Regions from separate parts of the Planococcus sp. FY231025 genome, predicted to be linked through region 1. Evidence: riboswitches for the same ligand, from Rfam matches in the RefSeq annotation. Region 1 holds a riboswitch; each other region holds the start of a gene.
The links. Region 1 has a riboswitch for S-adenosylmethionine ahead of ACTL32_RS02000 (methionine biosynthesis PLP-dependent protein). Riboswitches for the same ligand answer to the same signal wherever they lie in the genome.
Positions count from the first base shown of each region.

Region 2: another riboswitch for S-adenosylmethionine. It lies ahead of ACTL32_RS03540 (transporter substrate-binding domain-containing protein); the one in region 1 lies ahead of ACTL32_RS02000 (methionine biosynthesis PLP-dependent protein).
Region 3: another riboswitch for S-adenosylmethionine. It lies ahead of ACTL32_RS15330 (methionine ABC transporter ATP-binding protein); the one in region 1 lies ahead of ACTL32_RS02000 (methionine biosynthesis PLP-dependent protein).

Region 1 is NZ_JBQJJG010000001.1:447,812-454,030, reverse strand. Features, by position in the region: gene ACTL32_RS02025 (LLM class flavin-dependent oxidoreductase) at 1-651, opposite strand, end outside; gene ACTL32_RS02020 (STAS domain-containing protein) at 1,398-2,168, opposite strand; gene ACTL32_RS02015 (cobalamin B12-binding domain-containing protein) at 2,146-2,799, opposite strand; gene ACTL32_RS02010 (hypothetical protein) at 2,818-3,171, opposite strand; gene ACTL32_RS02005 (antibiotic biosynthesis monooxygenase family protein) at 3,168-3,473, opposite strand; SAM riboswitch class I at 3,805-3,909, shown strand; gene ACTL32_RS02000 (methionine biosynthesis PLP-dependent protein) at 3,985-5,106, shown strand; gene metC (cystathionine beta-lyase) at 5,103-6,219, shown strand, end outside.
Region 2 is NZ_JBQJJG010000004.1:49,476-55,694, forward strand. Features, by position in the region: gene ahpF (alkyl hydroperoxide reductase subunit F) at 1-176, opposite strand, end outside; gene ahpC (alkyl hydroperoxide reductase subunit C) at 189-758, opposite strand; gene ACTL32_RS03530 (YdeI/OmpD-associated family protein) at 1,177-1,749, opposite strand; gene solA (N-methyl-L-tryptophan oxidase) at 1,911-3,053, opposite strand; SAM riboswitch class I at 3,333-3,436, shown strand; gene ACTL32_RS03540 (transporter substrate-binding domain-containing protein) at 3,564-4,376, shown strand; gene ACTL32_RS03545 (amino acid ABC transporter permease) at 4,398-5,117, shown strand; gene ACTL32_RS03550 (amino acid ABC transporter ATP-binding protein) at 5,117-5,857, shown strand; gene mmuM (homocysteine S-methyltransferase) at 5,899-6,219, shown strand, end outside.
Region 3 is NZ_JBQJJG010000010.1:8,638-14,856, forward strand. Features, by position in the region: gene ACTL32_RS15320 (MetQ/NlpA family ABC transporter substrate-binding protein) at 1-658, opposite strand, end outside; gene ACTL32_RS15325 (methionine ABC transporter permease) at 707-1,375, opposite strand; gene ACTL32_RS15330 (methionine ABC transporter ATP-binding protein) at 1,368-2,393, opposite strand; SAM riboswitch class I at 2,473-2,577, opposite strand; gene ACTL32_RS15335 (thioredoxin family protein) at 2,626-2,937, opposite strand; gene ACTL32_RS15340 (toprim domain-containing protein) at 2,944-3,282, opposite strand; gene gcvH (glycine cleavage system protein GcvH) at 3,356-3,736, opposite strand; gene ACTL32_RS15350 (arsenate reductase family protein) at 3,815-4,168, opposite strand; gene ACTL32_RS15355 (acyl-CoA dehydrogenase family protein) at 4,454-6,219, opposite strand, start outside.

The DNA.
Region 1 (6,219 bases):
CAATGCTGCAGAAGGCTTGAAATTCTGGTGGTATAATTGCAGCGCCTGCATCGTGAAGTCTGGCGCAAAGTGGCTGGCAAAAGAGAACGGCAGCCCTTTCAGCGCCGCAAGCTGGGCACTGAACCCGCTTGAGCCAAGAAGCCAAAGCGGCACATTCAGCCCAGTTCCAGGATATGCCTGCACACGCCCTTTCGGATGATCGGAAAAGAAGTTTTCCAGCTCCTCCACCAATTGCGGAAATTCATCCCCGCTGCTGTGCAGTGTGCGGCGGAGCGCATATGCCGTTGCCTGGTCGCTTCCCGGCGCACGTCCAAGCCCCAGGTCGATCCGTCCGGGATAAAGCGCTTCTAGCGTCCCAAACTGTTCGGCAATAACAAGCGGCGCATGGTTCGGCAGCATCACTCCGCCTGAGCCGACACGGATCCGCTCCGTTGAACCGGCGATATGGCCGATCAATACCGACGTTGCGGAACTGCCGATGCCGGGCATATTGTGGTGTTCTGCAAGCCAAAACCGGTTGAATCCTAATTTCTCTACGTGCTGCGCCAGTTCAGCGCTGTTCTTGAACGCCTGCCCCGGGCCGCTTCCTGCATTGATCGGTGCCAAGTCCAGCACCGACAGCGGGACATTGTTGAATTTTTTCGATTCCAAATAAATCACTCCTCATATTTACCATTGTAGCGATTTCTTCCACGCCCTTCACTTTTCCGGCTCACGGCATAGAAAAACCGGCTCTTTTCAGAGCCGGCTCAGACTGTAGAAAAAGTCTAATTTGATTGAACAGAGATGTATAAGCCCGACCGGGCTGGCCACTTCGCTTTCCGTGGGCTCGGCTTCAGTCTCCTCGTCACTGAAAAACCATGCTCCTGCATCGCTGCGCTAGCTTCGTCGCAAAGACTTGGCAGGCCAAGTCTTTCCTGCGGGGCCTTCAGCTCGAGTCGCTTCGCTGCTCCCACAGGAGTCTCCGTGGCCAGCCCGGTCGGGAGCGTCACCTGTATCAAAAAAAGGATTAAGACGCTTATTCTGCTTTGTGTATCTAGTTACAAGCCGCTGACTTTAGGATCCGCAACGGAAGGCGGCAAGGGCAAACATTGTGCTCCTGCAGTGCTTCGCACTTCGTCGCAAAGCCAATGACCGAACTCTCTTCGGTCATTGGCTTTCCTGCGGGATAGCGAAGTGCCGAAATCCACTCGGACGCCAGTCAATGCTTGACCGAAGCTTGCGAGGGCAAGCATTTGCGACGAGCTTGCGCAGGAGCACAGGTTCTTAGTTAGTTCGGCGCGAGCCCGCGGAAAGCGTCCGCCTGAAGTGGCGGATCCGGGATAGCTTCTCCTAAATGACTCTCATTCTTGAAGAGGAATAAATATTCTTTTGTATACAAGCTGAATCGGCTCTTTTCAGAGCCGGCTTCCGCTTTTTTCGTTGAGCACTTCGAGGAGTGTCGAGGCGAAGCGCATCACGGTATTGGATTCAAGGTCATGCAGCCGTTTGGCATGCGCCGGTTTGATTCCGGTCACAATGCACTCGACGCCCATGACCTTCAGCGATTGCATCAAGCCGTTCCAGAGCTTCAGCCCTTCTTCTTCGATCTGGTCCACCGCGGTAAAGTCGATGATGGCCGTTTCGACGTGCGAGTCGTGGATGTTTTTCAGGACATTGTCGCCGACCGCTTCCATTTTCACTGCCGTCAAGTCGCCGAAAAGCGGGATGAGCATCTGGTCGAGGTCCAGACGGATGCTCGGTGCAGAAAGCATTCGGACTCGCTGGAGCAGCTGCATGGAAAGCTCCTTTTCCTGAAACAGATCATAGTCGGTCTCGCGCAGCCGTTCCTGCAGGCGCCGCAATTGCTGCGAGATGCGCTCGATATTGTCCTCTTTGGAGATAACAACAACCGTCCAGCTTTCGTCGCTTTGCCATTTTCCATGAAGGTCGGCCAATAGGAGACCGCCGCTTGCAGAGACCACATTCATTTCAAACCGTACCGGACCTGTTTCCGGCATCAGCAATTTCTCCACTTTCTTCAAGCTGCCTTCATCAATCAAGTCCTTGAATGAAGCCGTTGGCCCGAAAAATTTTTCCGCTTCTTGAGAGATCCCCAACACTTTCAGTTCCTTCGATAATTTGAATGCCGGGAGCGGCAAGCCTTCAAACTGATATTCCGTATCCATCTTGCAGTTCCTCTCCCATCGTCAGCCATCGCTCTAATTGTTCAAGATCCTCCAAGACGATCGCGCCTTCATTGCGGAGCGCCTCCGGATTCGCTTTTGAAACTGCCCGTCCTCCCAAAAAGACAATCGGCTTCGGATCCAGTTCCAGAAATTCTTTGATATAGGTCTTGATCAACGGCAGGCGGTAGACTAGCGCCGCTGAAAGCGCTATTGCATCGGGCTCCCAGCGTTTTGCGGCATCCAACGCATGGTCAAGCGGCAAGTTCGGGCCAAGGTATTTCACCGACCAGCCGTTCTCACGGAACCGGCTCGATACCATTTTCAATCCGATGTAATGGTCTTCGCCTTCCGGGCCAAGGACCATCACTTTGCGTTCCGTGCCATCCCCCTGCTGTTTCCGGTTTTCGACAGCGGAAACAACAAAATCACAGACGGCAGTGGCCAAGTGTTCATCCGCTACCCCGATCTCATTGTTTTCCCACAATTCGCCGATATGGTACATTGCCGGCGTCAGCAATCGCGCAAAAAGTTCGTGCTGCGTATACTCCTCCAGAAATCTGCGAACTTGCACAAGGGCTTCCGCATCATTTCCATCCAGGAACAATTCCGCGAGTTGTATCGGTTGAATCATTCTTCAACCTCCTTCAAGTCATCTTTCCGACAACATTTTATTCGCTTGCTTCAGGCACGAAAGCATGAATTCCTCTTCTGCCTTTTCTGCCTTTCCGGGCAGTATATCCATCAGGCGTTCAAAATTATCGATGATCAATCCGGTCTCGACATTGCGGCTGTTCAACACGCCTTCCAGCCAAACGCTGTAATCGAGAAAGATTTTAGAGTCCTGCAGCTCATACGCCGTCTCCAAATGGTCCAAGTGATGCCGGTTGTCTTCCTCCGTACGCAGGAATCCGCGTTCCCCGAACCGGTCCCATAACGAGGGATAAGCTTCATAAATGCTGGTCGCCGTTGCCGAAGCAATGCGGCCTTTGGTTTCTGTGTTCATTCAGCAACCACCTCGTACTGCCGCACTTTCGGTACAATGCCTGCAAGCTGCTGGTCCGGGTAATGCTTTTCCAGTTCATGGATTTCCTTGAACTCATTGCTCTTGACCCATTTCATATAGGCTTCTTTTGAATGCCATTCCAGGTGTACCGTCAGCTCATTCGGCTTTTTGGTATTTTGGATCAAACGGAATGAATGGAAACCATCCGCTTTGTCGACACGCCGCGAGCGGTTTTTATAGATGGCGATCAAGTCGTCCGTCTTTTCTTCCGGCACCGTTACAGTGGAAGTTACAATATACATCAAAAAGCCCCTTTTCGCTAAATTCTAGTGTTTATTATAACCTTTCGATTTTCGAATTAAAAGCGTTGTCCTTTGCGCCGTAAGATTTCAATACTACTTGGATACAGAAGGAGCGCTTGTCTTTTTTAAAGCCGGCAACCCTCATCAGCGAAAATCCGCCGGCAGGGGCACCGGTTTATCCTATACCCGCTTGAACGCGTAAGGAATCCTCCTGCCGCCAGCAAACGCCCTTATTGAGTGAAAATTAATAAAAATCCGGTTTCCCCCTTGTCTTTTCCATCCAATTGGATTAAAGTAATCTGTATTATATAAATTCAATTGCATATTTTATTTCTTATCTAGAGAGACGGAGGGATTTGGCCCTGTGAAGTCTCAGCAACCAGCCTGCAAAGGCCAAGGTGCTAATTCCAATAGGCGCATGCCTAGAAGATGAGAAGAACGTGTTCCTATACAGGGGCTTTCTTCTTTTTCTGAAGAAAGCCCCTGTTTTTTTTTTGAAAGGATGAGCGAAATGGCAAAGAGAAGTTTAGAAACCCGATTGGTTCAATTAGGCACCCGCAGCGATGAAAAAACCGGCGCAGTCAGCACTCCGATTTACTTATCGACTGCATACGAACATGAAGGCCTCGGTAAATCCACCGGCTACGACTATACCCGCACGAAAAACCCGACGCGTACGGTTCTCGAAGAAGGCTTTGCGGCGCTGGAAGGCGCAGATGCCGGGTATGCCTGCAGTTCCGGCATGGCTGCCATCCAATTGGTGCTGTCCCTGTTCCGCCCGGGAGATGAACTGGTGGTGCCTGAGGACATTTACGGCGGCACCTACCGCCTGTTGAACCATTACTCAGATGTCTTCGGCATCCACACGCACTATTCGGACTTCAACGATGGCGAAAAGACGGAAGCATTGATCAATGAAAACACCCGCGCCTTCTTCATCGAAACGCCGACCAATCCCTTGATGCAGGAAATCGACCTGGAGCGCTATGCCGCTTTGGCTAAAAAATACAATTTGCTGCTGATTGCCGACAACACATTCCTAACGCCTTATCTTCAACAGCCGATTTCACTCGGTGCAGATATTGTTGTGCACAGCGCCACGAAATATATCGGCGGCCATAACGATGTACTCGCCGGACTGGTTGCCGCGAAAGGAGATGCGCTGTGCGAACGGTTAGCCGTCCTTCACAATTCGGCAGGCGCAGTGCTGTCGCCGTTTGATTCATGGCTGTTGATCCGCGGGTTGAAGACATTGCCGCTCCGCATGAAACAACACGAAAAGAACGCCAAGGAAATGGCGGAATTCCTGCAATCCCATCCGGCCGTATCGGACGTTCTATATCCCGGGAAAGGAGGCATGCTGTCATTCCGGCTGAATCAAGCGGAATGGGTCGCCTCGTTCCTCGAAAGCCTGGAATTGATCACGTTCGCCGAAAGCCTGGGCGGCGTTGAAAGTTTCATCACCTACCCGGCTACCCAGACACACGCTGAAATCCCTTATGAAGAGCGGACAAGCCGCGGCATCTGCGACAGGCTGCTCCGGTTCTCAGTAGGCATCGAAGAAGCTGAAGACCTGGCGGCGGACCTCGCCGAAGCATTGAAAACATTCGACAAGGAGGGCGTACGCCTATGACGACAAACCGTCTGGAAACCCAATTGATCCACGCAGCGGGCACCGATGAGAAAACAGGCGCAGTGAATGTCCCGATTTTCTTATCATCGACATACCACCAAGCGGATTTTGAAGAGTTCGGTCTGTTCGATTACAGCCGCTCCGGCAACCCGACACGCCAAAAGCTTGAAGAAACCATTGCCAAACTGGAGAACGGCACACGCGGTTTTGCGTTCGCTTCCGGCATGGCCGCCATCTCTTCGGCATTCATGCTATTGTCTGCCGGGGACCACGTCCTCGTTTCTGAAGATGTCTACGGCGGGACTTTCCGCTTTGTCACCGAGGTGCTGCCGCGGTTCGGAATCAGCTATTCGTTTGTCGACATGACCGACTTGAGTGAAATGGCCGCCGCTTTCCAGGAGAACAGCAAAGTGGTCTATATCGAAACGCCATCTAACCCGGTGATGAAAATCACCGATATTGAAATTGCCGCAAAACTGGCCAAAGCGAATGATTGTCTGACGTTCGTCGACAACACGTTCATGACGCCGCTTTATCAGAACCCTTTGGATCTGGGCGCAGACCTTGTGCTCCACAGTGCAACGAAATTCCTGTCCGGGCACAGCGATATCATTGCCGGGCTTGCTGTCACCAAAGATCCGGAACTCGGCAGCCGCCTCGGATTTATCCAAAATACGTTCGGATCGGTGCTAGGCGCACAGGATTCCTATACATTGATCCAAGGCATCAAAACTCTGGGCTCAAGGCTGAAACAGTCATCGGCTTCCGCCCGCATCATCGCCGATTACCTGCATACCCATCCAGCTATCGAGGAAGTTTATTATCCCGGCTTCCGTTTCCATCCCGGGAATCCGATCCACGAACGCCAAGCAACCGGTGCCGGTGCCGTGCTTTCCTTCCGCCTTGCGGACAAAGCCGCTGCCAAGACCTTTGTGGAAAGTCTGCAGATTCCGATTTTCGCCGTCAGCCTCGGTGCTGTTGAAACGATCCTTTCCTATCCTGCCACAATGTCCCACGCCTCCATGCCGAAAGAGGAGCGCGAAAAACGCGGCATTACGGACGGCGTTCTGCGCCTATCCGTCGGGCTTGAACACGCGGACGATCTGCTTGAAG
Region 2 (6,219 bases), on a different contig from region 1:
TCAAGCTGTGCATGTTCCACTTTGATGCGGGCAGACATTGCGGACAATTCTTCTACGAGAGCCGCCATGTCGCGGGAGACGTCGTCCCTACCTGCGCTGACTTTGAGCAGCACGTCGCCCTCAAGCAGCTGCAGGTATTGCTCTAATTGTGCTTTTATATCTGCATCTAATATCATGATCAGAACTCCTTATATTTTGCCGACAAGGTCGAGGCTCGGCTTCAGTGTCGCGCTGCCTTCTTCCCATTTAGCCGGGCAAACTTCGCCTGGGTTGTTGCGGACATATTGAGCCGCTTTGATTTTGCCTACTAGCGTGCTTGCGTCGCGGCCGATGCCGTCCGCATTGATTTCCGCTGCTTGGACGATGCCGTCCGGGTCAACGATGAATGTACCGCGCTGTGCAAGGCCGGCTTCTTCGTCCAAGACATCAAAGCTGCGTGAAATGCGTTGTGACGGGTCGCCGATCATGACGTATTGGAGTGTGCTGATCGCGTCTGAATGGTCGTGCCATGCTTTATGCGTGAAGTGAGTATCCGTTGATACAGAATATACTTCAACGCCCAAGCTTTTAAGCGTTGCGTATTGTTTCTGAAGGTCTTCAAGTTCAGTCGGGCAAACGAATGTAAAGTCAGCTGGGTAGAAGCAAACCACACTCCATTGGCCTTTCATGTTTTGTTCTGATACCTCGATAAAGTCACCGCTTCCCGCGTGGTAAGCAGAAGCTGCGAATGGCTGGATTTCTTTTCCGATCAAAGACATATTAAATTCCTCCTAAATGTTTTTTTAGAATGATCAAAGCCAATAATTCCATAAAAAAATATTAATCAAAGTCCATCACCTCAATTAATATAATTATTTAACTATAATCATTCTAATTCCTGCTTCTAATTGTTATATGAAATCGGATATTTGTCAAAGGAAACCCTTGAGTTGAAAAAAATCTTTGAATTACTCCGGAAGTTATGGGAGAGTAAGCGTTATCATTTTTCCTTCTGGACCGTTTTATTTCGAAAAGGAGCAAGAAGAACTAATATAAATATTTTAGAATAATTTTAATTTTCAAACCACAATAACGTTTCTCATGTAGAAAACGTTAATTGATAAAAAGGCTTGGTGCTCGTAAAAGGAGTTGAATCAATTGGACACCGTGTGCGGTAATTTTATCTTGCTGCATGCTTTAATAATCACTCAAGCGTCCATCGTCATTCCATTGGCCGTATATCTTGTTCTCGCGGGTGTTTTTAATGAACTTATCCAATCGTTTATTGTAAATTTCAGAATCAACTTCTTTATATCCTTGGATGTTGTCAATTCTGATTCTCCGGTACAATTCGGGGAAATTCATGAAGTTCTGATAGACCTGCGCGTCTTCTTGCAGACGGGATAAAATCTCTGGATGAACCGCAAACGATTCAGGGCGCATGTCAGGGAGCACGTTCAATCCCTGGTCTTTCATCAACCCCAGCTTTTCGAGCCTCCGCACTCTTTCTTTGTTCAATTCCGTCCAGTTGCTCTTTTTCTGTCTCGGGGAAAGCCTTTGGGCCACTTGGGTGCCGGTAAGCTTCTTCTTGATGCCGTCGATCCAGCCGAAGCAAAGGGCCTCTTCGACTGTGTCCAGGTACTGGAGGGCATCGGGCTGCTGCTTCGTGCCAAGAATCACCCAGCAAAACTTTTCTTTCGTTGAATTTTCTTCCAGCCAATCCCTCAATTCCTGCCGGGTCTTAGCGCCGATCATGTTCACGATTTCCATGCCGGTTCCGTCCTTTCCAAAAGAAGGTTTTCTTTACTATAACGGTTCGGAGAAGGCATGGAAAAGCGCCGGATGCACGAAACAGGGATTTAAAAAGGACTTCCTGAAACGCCGATTAAAGAAGCGTTCAGGAAGTCCTTTTGGAGATGGTCCGAAATTTGTCACTCCACGAATCGGTTAAGCGAGAAGATGGAGATGTCCAATTCACTCCGTCCCTCCAAAACCATTTGGCTCAGGACTTCGCCCATCACGCTTCCGAATTTAAAGCCGTGGCCCGAAAAGCCGCAGGCGAAAATGACGTGCTTGTTTTCAGGATGGAAGTCGACGATGAAATCATGGTCGCTTGAAACGGTATAGAGGCAGGTCTTCGCTTCGAGCAGTTCGCCGTTCGCTTCCGGCAGGAAAGTTTGGAGCACGCGCCTAAGGTCGCCTTCATCGGTTTCATACTGCCCGAAGTTCTGTGAATGCACGTCCGGATCAATCGGGTCCCCGCCGTCGGACCGCCCGATTTTCAGGCCGGTGCCGTCCAAGTTCGGGAAGCCGTACGCCTTGTGGTTGTTGTCCTCGATGAAAAAGGACGGAAAGTGTGCGGCATCAAAAAGAGCGGCAGGGGCTTCGAACCAGCCGACGGCTTTTCGGGTCGGCTGGATGGGCAAATGAAGTTCCGGCAATAATTTCGCTGCCCAGGCACCCGCTGTAACAATCACTTTCTTTGCATAAAAGTCCGTTGTTCCAGTCGAAATTTTCACGCCTTGCGGATCATTGGGGTCAATGTGCTGAACCGGTGTATTGGCAGCAAGGTCTGCTCCGTATTTCAAAGCGGTTTCCTTATAGGCCCGAATGGCATTTTCGCTGTAGATCAGCCCCGATGCCGATTCAAAGCAGCCGATGTACTGGTCTGGCACGGAAAACCCCGGCCATCTTTCGTTGATTTCCCGGCCGTTCAAAATCTCTAACGATAGGTTATGCTTCCGGGCAGAAGCGATCGTTTCCTGAAGAAAAGGGGAGTCTTCCGGGCCGATGCCGAGCACACCGGTGTTCTCGAAAATTTTATGGCCCGTTTCTTGTTCGAGCTGCTCCCATAATTGCTGCGCGCGCTTCACAAGCGTCACATATTGCCGGCCTTCGCCGTACGCATGCCGAATCAGGCGGGTGTCGCCGTGATGGCTCCCTTTAGTATGCGGCGGATCGAAGGCATCGATCAGCAAGGTCTTCGCATTCTGCTTCGCCAAAAAGGCGCCGGCCGCCATGCCCATCGTTCCTGCACCGATGATTGCGACATCATAAACCTGGTCTTTTGTCATGTTCAGTCCGCTCCGCTCTTTGTGGAATTCGAAAGTATGACTAGATGGTATGCAAGATTCCGATGATTGTCAATTGGCCAAAAGAGTGCTGCCTGCCTTGGACGAATGAGCGGTTAGCACTTGAAATAAACCCTTCAATCAAGCGAGGAAGGGAAACACGCCGCATGAATTCCGGACATTTCCCGGGAAATAATTCATCAAAATTCGAAATAGATGAAAAATGTGTTTGACAGAAGCGGTAATCTCAAATACTATCTTAATTATGTAAAAAAATTAAATAACTTATCAAGAGAGACTGAGGGACAGGCCCTGTGACGTCCAGCAACCATCATTTTCATGAGCGGTGCTAATTCCTGCAGGGCATTTGCTCTGAGAGATAAGATCTAGATTAAAACCTATTTCCTATCGAAATAGGTTTTTTTGCGTTTACTTGCCTCATCCATCCCAATAGCGCAAGGTTTTCCTGCAAGGCAGGAGCTTGCGACTCTCTACTAACGAAGGAGTTTTAACATGAAAAGAAAAAATTATTTAACCCTCTCACTGGTTTTATTGATCGGCGCAGGCGGCGTCTTAAGCGGCTGTTCGTCAAAAGAAGCGACAGCCACGGGCGAAGGAGTGATCCTGGTGGGAACGCAGAATGACTATCCGCCGTTTGCGTTTGCGGACGATAACAACGAATTGACCGGCTATGATGTGGAAGTGGTCAAAGCGGTCGATGAGAAACTGGACGGCTACACGTTCGAATTCACCGCCGTTCCTTGGGATAGCATGTTCCTGGCGCTCGAGTCCAATAAAATCCAGGCGATCGCCGACCAAGTCGCGAAAACGCCGGAACGCCAAGAAAAGTATCTGTTCACCGATGAATCCTATTTTGCGGCCGAAACGGTCATTGCCGTGAAGAAGGGACGAGAAGATATCCAGACGATTGAAGACTTGGAAGGCAAGAAAGTCGGGGCTTTGGCCGGCGACTCCTACACTTTGCTCTTGGAGGAATACAATAAGGGAGCAGCGACGCCGATCGAATTGAAATACAGCGAAAGCGGCAACCCTTCCGAGATTCTGCAGGACGTGCAAAACGGCCGAATCGACGCTTATGTCAACGATCCGATCATGATCGATGCAGTTTTGGAGAAAAACGATCTGGGCGTGGAAATTGTCGGGCAGCCATTGGTCAATGACGACATGGGAATCGTCTTGAAAAACGGAGAAGAAGGCGAAAAGCTGAAAGCGCTGATCGACCCTGTTCTTGAAGAGCTCAAGCAGGACGGCACACTCGCGGAGCTGTCGAACAAGTGGACCGGCGGAGAGTACATCCCTGAATAGGTTTGTGGAGGGGAAGAGACAATGGAGAATTTACTGGATATCAATTTTTTAATCGAAAGCTTTCCCGCAATCCTTGCGCGGTTGCCCATCACGATAGGCATCGCAGTGGGGTCGCTGGTTATCAGCTTATTGATCGGCGTGATTACCGCCCTTATCAAAATTTATAAAGTCCCGGTATTGCGGGTGATTTCGTCCATCTACGTATCCTTTATCAGGGGAACGCCTTTACTGGTCCAGATCTATCTGGTGTTTTACGGGATTCCGAAAATCATCTACTATCTGCAGATCGAATACGGCTGGCTCCAGTCGGCGGACGTCAACAGCATCCCGCCTGAAGTCTATGCGCTGGTGGCATTCTCCGTGAATCTGGGAGCTTATCTTTCCGAGACGATTCGCTCTGCGATTGAGTCAGTTGACCGCGGGCAGTTTGAAGCGGCCAAGTCGATCGGAATGAGCCCGTCACAAATGATGATCAAGATCATTTTCCCGCAGGCGCTGGCCACAGCCATCCCGAACCTCGGAAACATGTTCATCAGCACGATCAAGGATACGTCTTTGGTATTCATCATCGGCGTCATCGACATCATGGGGCAAGCGAAAATTCTCGGATCCCGCGGATTGGCATTTTTTGAAGTGTATATCGCGGTATCAATCGTCTACTGGATCCTTTGCATCGCAGTGGAGCGGCTGCTGGTAAGAGTCGAGAAGCGGGCACGCCGATATGAAAGAAGGATTGCGTGATGATCAAATTGGAAAATATCCATAAGTATTTCGACAGCCAGCACGTACTGAAAGGAATCGACTTGAACGTCAAGAAAGGCGAAGTGGTTTCGATTCTGGGGCCGAGCGGTTCAGGCAAATCAACGCTCCTGCGCTGCATCAATTTCCTGGAGGAGCCGACCCGCGGGATTGTGGAGATCGGCGGCAAACGAGTGGACGCCGAATCAGCCAAAAAAGCGGACATCGTCTCCTTACGGAATTCGACCGGCATGGTGTTCCAGCAATACAACTTGTTCAAGAATTTCACGGTGCTGCAAAACGTCATGATCGGGTTGACCAGTGTAAAGAAATTACATAAAGAAGAAGCCGAAAAGCGGAGCATGGAAATCCTGGAACGGGTCGGATTGGCGAACCGGATGAACCATTATCCGGCCCAATTGTCGGGCGGCCAGCAGCAGCGGGTCGGCATTGCGCGGGCACTGGCGCTGGGCCCGGAAGTGCTGCTGTTCGATGAACCGACCTCCTCTTTGGATCCGGAGCTGGTGGACGAAGTGCTGGCGACGATCCGGAAAGTGGCGGACGAAGGGAACACGATGCTGATTGTGACCCATGAGCTCCATTTTGCGCAGGATATCTCCGACCGCGTCGTTTTCATGGAAGACGGACAGATTGTCGAAGAAGGAACGCCGGAACAGCTTTTCAATAATCCGAAAATGGAACGGACAAAGCAATTCTTAAGTAGAGCCAACAGAAGCAACTAAGGACAGTATCTTGAAGGTGGACATGGAAAGGATGAGGATGCATGAACCCGATTGAACAGATTTTAAAGGACTTTCCGGTCCTCATTCTCGACGGCGCGATGGCGACAGAACTTGAGAATTACGGCTGTGATTTGAATGACCGGTTGTGGTCGGCAAAAATCGTCATGGAAAACCCGGAAATGATCAAAAGAGTCCATCTGGATTATTTTGAGGCAGGGGCGGACTGTGCGATCACAGCAAGCTACCAGGCAACGATCCAAGGCTATCAGGAAAGAGGGCTTACAGAAGAAGAGGCGATCCGTTTGATCCAACAGTCGGTCGGGATCGCCGTCGGGGCCCGCGATGAATTCTGGGCAGGCGTT
Region 3 (6,219 bases), on a different contig from region 1:
CTTCAAGCGGGTTCAATCCGGCATCAATCGCGTAGTTGGAGTTGATCAACACGGCATCGCCTTCGCCTTGCTCATACATTTGCACAAGAATCGCCGCTTCGTAATCTGTTTCAAATTGCAGGTTCTTCGGATTATCTGTAATGTCGCTTACTTCGGCTGTTGTTTTTTCCACCGACTCATCCAAAGTGATCAAGCCTTGCGCTTCAAGCATGGACAAGATTCGTCCATGGTCTGCAACAGAGCTGCTCATCAGGATCGTTGCGCCTTCAGGAAGTTCTTCAAGCGACTTATATTTTTGGGAATAAACTCCGATCGGTTCAATATGGATGCCGCCGGCATTTTCAAACTCATAGCCATTCTCGGCAATTTGTGATTCTAAATAAGGGACATGCTGGAAGTAGTTGGCATCAATTTCGCCTGATTCAAGATCTTGGTTAGGGAAGATATAATCCTGGTATGTTTCAATTTCCAGTTCAATACCCTGTTCTTCCAGGATGGGCTGGGCCTGCTCCAGAATCTCCGCATGCGGTACGTTGGACGCTCCCACTTTCAATGTGCTTGACTCTTCCCCGCCGGATCCGCCGCTGCCGGATTCTTCTGCACCGCAGCCTGCCAATGCCAATGCTGCCAATAATGTTCCTGTTACAAGTTTCTTCATGTGTGTACGCTCCCTTTTCTATGGTGTTTTTTATTATGGAATTTTAGATTAACGTTTATCTGATTTCACCGTCAAACGGTCCCCGACAAACTGGATGGCAAAAACGATGACCAAAATCAGGATGGTCGCTACCAGAACAACGTCCTGGCGGCTGCGCTGGAAGCCATCAAGGAAAGCCAGCGTGCCAAGACCGCCTGCTCCGATGATGCCGGCCATCGCGGTATAGCCGACCAAGGCAATGGCCGTAACCGTAATTCCGGAAATCAACGCCGGCTTCGACTCCGGCAGCAGCACCTTGCGGATGATCGTCCATGTGCTTGCACCCATCGAACGCGCCGCTTCAATAACGCCTTTGTCGATCTCTTTCAATGCAATCAGCACCATGCGTGCATAGAACGGTGCTGCCCCGATGATCAGCGCCGGCAATGCCGCATTCGGCCCCCGGATGGTTCCGATCATGAATTTCGTAAGCGGAATCAGCAAAATGATCAAGATGATGAACGGAATCGACCGGAAAATATTGACGAATGCGCCAGTCAGCCAATTCACGATGCTGTTTGCCCATAATTGCTTAGGTGCGGTTAAAAATAGGACGATGCCCAGCACAAGGCCGATGGCGAATGTAAAGAGCGTCGACATAGCCGTCATATACAATGTTTCAAGCGTGGCTTCCCACATATCCTGCCAGTCGACGTTCGGGAATAATGACTCAATCATTTGCCATCACCTCCGTCTGGACGCCTTCCGCATTCAAGAATGCCATTGCCTCAGCAACTTCCGGCTGAGAGCCTTTTATCTGCAAAATCAATGTTCCGTATGCTCCTCGTTGTGTATGGGCGATATTCCCTTGCACAATATTGATATCGACCGGATGCTTCCGGATCAACTTGGTCAAAATCGGCTGCTCTGTCTGGTCCCCGACGAAGACCAGTTTTACCAGCACGCCTTCCGGATACAACTCGCGGAGATGCTTGATCGTCTCCTGTGAATCTTCCGTATCTGTCACTTGCGCCACAAATCGCTTGGTGATGTTTTCCCTCGGCGCCTGGAAGACGCGGAGCACATCGCCCATCTCTACGACCCGGCCGCCTTCCATGACGGCGACGCGATGGCAGATTTTCCGGATGACGTGCATTTCGTGCGTAATCAGCACAATCGTAAGTCCAAGGCGCTTGTTGATGTCCACCAGCAAGTCCAGAATCGAGTCCGTCGTCTGTGGATCGAGTGCAGACGTTGCTTCATCGCATAGCAGCACTTCCGGTTCATTGGCAAGTGCGCGCGCAATGCCGACGCGCTGCTTCTGGCCGCCTGACAGCTGGGACGGGTATGCATTCTCACGTCCACCCAAGCCTACCAGTTCCACCAGTTCTTGGACGCGCGCTGCGCGTTTCTCTTTCGGGACACCGGCGATTTCGAGCGGGAACTCGATGTTCTCTTTGACGGTGCGCGACCAAAGCAAATTGAAATGCTGGAAAATCATGCTGACTTTCTGGCGCGCCTTCCGCAGCTCACCGCTGCTGATATTCGTGATGTCCTGCCCGTTGATGACGACAGAACCTTTTGTCGGCTTTTCAAGCCCGTTCAGCAAACGGATCAATGTACTTTTTCCGGCGCCGCTATAGCCGATGATACCGAAGATCTCGCCGCCGCCGATTGACAAGTCCACGCCGTCCACTGCGGTCAGTGAACCTTTACCGGTATCGAACACTTTCGATAATTGTTTTAATTCGATCATTCCTAAACACTCCCGCCTCAAAATAAAAACCCTTCTGCGCAAATTTGAGCAGAAGGGTAACTTTAAAAGTTAAACCGATCTCTCATCTTCCAAAGCTTTCGCCTTGTGTGATTTGGCACCATTTCATTTTCATGACGGTTGCCGGGCTTCATAGGGCACTTCCCTCCACCACTCTTAATAAGAGTTGACGATATTTAATTGATTTCAGAAATTCAATTTACCACGCTTCACTTTATCCGTCAATAGATTTTAACTTTTCGTATAAATAAGGCACCGATTGGAATGCATAGATCTTTTCTTCCAGCTCTCCGTTCTTTGTGATGAGCAGGCAAGGCACGCTTTCCACTTTATAGAGTCCGGCAATTTCCTGCACATAGTTCAAGTCCGCTTTGCCCATCGGCATGTCCGGCAGGAGCTCTTCAACCACATCGAGCATTTTGGAAGCGACTTTGCATGTGCCGCACATCGGCGTATACAAATAAAACGCGGCGACCGTGTTCGTGTTTTTTTCTTTCAGCCATTCTTTATGAGTCCATTCTTCCATTTCGTTTCATCCCTCAGCTAATAACTTATTGACTTGAACGTTTGCTGAAATCAGAACATCGATCAAGTTGCGGATCGGCGTGGCCGCCACTTCCTTGAAGCTCGGGCTGATGTAAAAGTGCCGGGCTTCGGGAAATTCGCGCTTCACCAATTTCCGCAATTTCTCTCCTGATTTGTCCGCATCGACCAGGATGATGATGTCCAGGCCTTCATATGGCAGCAGCAGTTCTTCAAGCCTCGATGCACTTACTGTACCATTTGTGCAAAGAATCGTCACGGGTTCTGCAATGAGCGGCGCGATCCGCGTCTTATCGCTGATCCCTTCCACCACGATTACTTTTTCCATAAGCCAACACCTCACTAGATCGGTATGAAAGAAAATCTGTATAAAAAAAGCGCCAAAAGGAGGCGCTTTGAGATTACTCGTTGATCATTTCTTTATATTGCTCAGCTGTCATCAACTCGCCTACTTCAGCTTCGCTAGGAGATTCGATTACCACCATCCACGCATTTTCGTAAGGAGATTCGTTGACAAATTCAGGGCTGTCTTCCAGCTCAGAGTTCACTTCAACCACTTTGCCGCTAATCGGCGCGTAAAGTTCCGATACGGTTTTTACAGATTCAACGCTTCCGAAAGGCTGGTCTTTTTTCAGTTCGTCCCCAACTTGCGGCAATTCAACGAAAACGATATCGCCCAATTCGGCCTGTGCAAAATCAGTGATGCCAATGCGTGCTGTACCGCCTTCTACTTTTACCCATTCATGCTCTTTTGAATAACGAAGTTCTTGTGGTGTGCTCATCGAAAACCCTCCAAATTATGTAGTTTGCTCCCCTTTAGTTTGACATAAACATATGGGAAACACAAGAAATGTATGGCTCTACTTCCAGGTATTTTCATAGACGTCTTCCTTGAAACCAAGCGTCGTTTTCTCCCCGTCCCATGCAAGCGGCCGCTTGATGAGCATCCCGTCGCCAGCCAGCAATTCCAGCTGTTCGTCCTCGCCCATTTCCGGCAGTTTTTCCTTCAGCCCAAGCTCACGGTACTTCATGCCGCTCGTATTGAAGAACTTCTTCAGTTCAATGCCGCTGGCTTTGTAGATCTTGCGGAGCTCTTCCTTGGACGGCGGCGCTTCAGCAATATTGATCTCGCGGTACTCGGCACCGTGTTCATCAAGCCATTTCTTTCCGTTGCGGCACGTTGTGCATTTCGGATAAGCATAATATGTAATCACAATAAAACCTCCTTTTCTTCAAGCTTACCAAAATCCAGCTAGCCGGTCGAACGAAGAAAAATGTTCATTTATTTTAGGTGCCTGTGTTTATTGTGATGGAGTTTTCTAATTCTATAAAAGATTAACGTTTTTATTCTCTATGAGCGGTTTTAAGGCTCTATGAGCACATTCCGTACTTCTATGAGCACATAACTGGAAAATGCCTGTTCATGCCTTACTACTCTCCATCTGCCATAGAAATTGAACAAAGAAAAAACGCAGCCTGAGCTGCGTTTTAAAAAATTCTTACACGACGTATTTTTCAACTTCGATCAATTTAACTGCCGCTTCGCGTTTTTTCGCGATGACGTTATAAGGAGTCGAGCGCGTCAATTTGCGTAATGCTGACAGCATCATGCGCTGGTTGTCGCCTTCGATAGCTGCAAGCAAAGTTTCTTTTGCGTCTTTTTCGATTTTGTCGAATGCTTCCTGGCAATAGATCTGCGTGTACAGCAATTTCTGTTTCGCTTTTTCTTCGCCAGAAGCCGCGATCGCTTTTTCTGTACGCAAGACTGCTGATTCCATTGCAAAGACGTTGCTGACGATGTCCGCGATGTTCACAAGCACTTCCTGCTCCTGCTCAAGTTTTGCTCCGTAGGTCTGTGCCGCAAGGCCAGCCGCTAAAAGCGCGATCTTCTTCGCGTTCCGCACCAAGTATTTCTCCTGTGCCAATGCTTCTGTGCCGATTTCTTCCGGCATCATCATCAAAAGCTCTTCCTGGAGTTTTTGTGCATGCTCGAACAATGGGAGTTCGCCTTTCATCGCTTTGCGGATCAAAGTGCCTGGTACAAGCAGGCGGTTGATTTCATTCGTTCCTTCAAAGATCCGGTTGATGCGTGAATCGCGGTAAGCTTTCTCAATTTCATATTCAGCCATAAAGCCGTAGCCGCCGTGTAATTGAACGCCTTCATCGACGATATAATCAAGCGTCTCTGTTCCGAAGAATTTGTTCATGGAACACTCCACTGCAAATTCAGCGATGGAATCAGCAACTAGTTTGCCGTCTGCGTGCTGCTCGTCTGTAAAGCCGCTCATGCGGTCTTCGAACAAGCCGACTGTGCGGTAGACGGAGCTTTCAAGGGCATACAATTGAGAAGCCATTGTCGCCAATTTTTCGCGCGTCAAGTTGAAAGATGAAATCGGCGTCTTGAACTGCTGGCGCTGGTTTGTGTAAGGGATGGTCAATTCCAATGCATATTTTGCGCCGCCGATTGTGCCGACGCCCAATTTGTAGCGGCCGATGTTCAGGATGTTGAACGCGATCACATGTCCGCGCCCTGCTTCTCCCAACAAGTTCTCAACAGGCACTTGCGCATCCTGCAGGATCAACGTACGTGTTGAAGAAGATTTGATACCCATTTTTTTCTCTTCAGGTCCGACTGAAACACCGTCGTAAGCGCGCTCTACAATGAAAGCAGAGAATTTTTCGCCGTCAATTTTTGCGTACACAACGAAGACATCCGCAAATCCTGCGTTCGTGATCCATTGTTTTTCGCCGTTCAAGACGTAATGCGTGCCTGCTTCATTCAAGCGGGCAGTCGTTTTCGCACCAAGTGCATCGGATCCTGAGCTAGGCTCAGTCAACGCGTATGCAGCAATCAGATCACCTGTTGCCAAGCGCGGAAGGTATTTCTGTTTCTGGTCTTCGTTTCCGAAAAGCACGATCGGCAATGAACCGATTCCGACGTGTGCGCCGTGCGTAATACCGAAGCCGCCTGCTTTGGACATCTTTTCAGCGATCAAAGCAGAAGCGATTTTATCTAGCCCGAGGCCGCCGTATTGTTCAGGCACATCTGCACCCAGCAAGCCCAGGTCTCCAGCCGATTTCAACAAACGGACAGAATGTTCGAATTCGTGGTTTTCCAAGTTCTCGACGACCGGCATGACTTCTGTGTTCACGTAGTCTTCCGTCGTTTTCGCAATCATCTTATGCTCTTCCGTGAAATCTTCCGGTGTGAAAACCCGGGAAAGGTCCGCTTCTTCAATTAGGAAACTGCCGCCTTTGATCAATG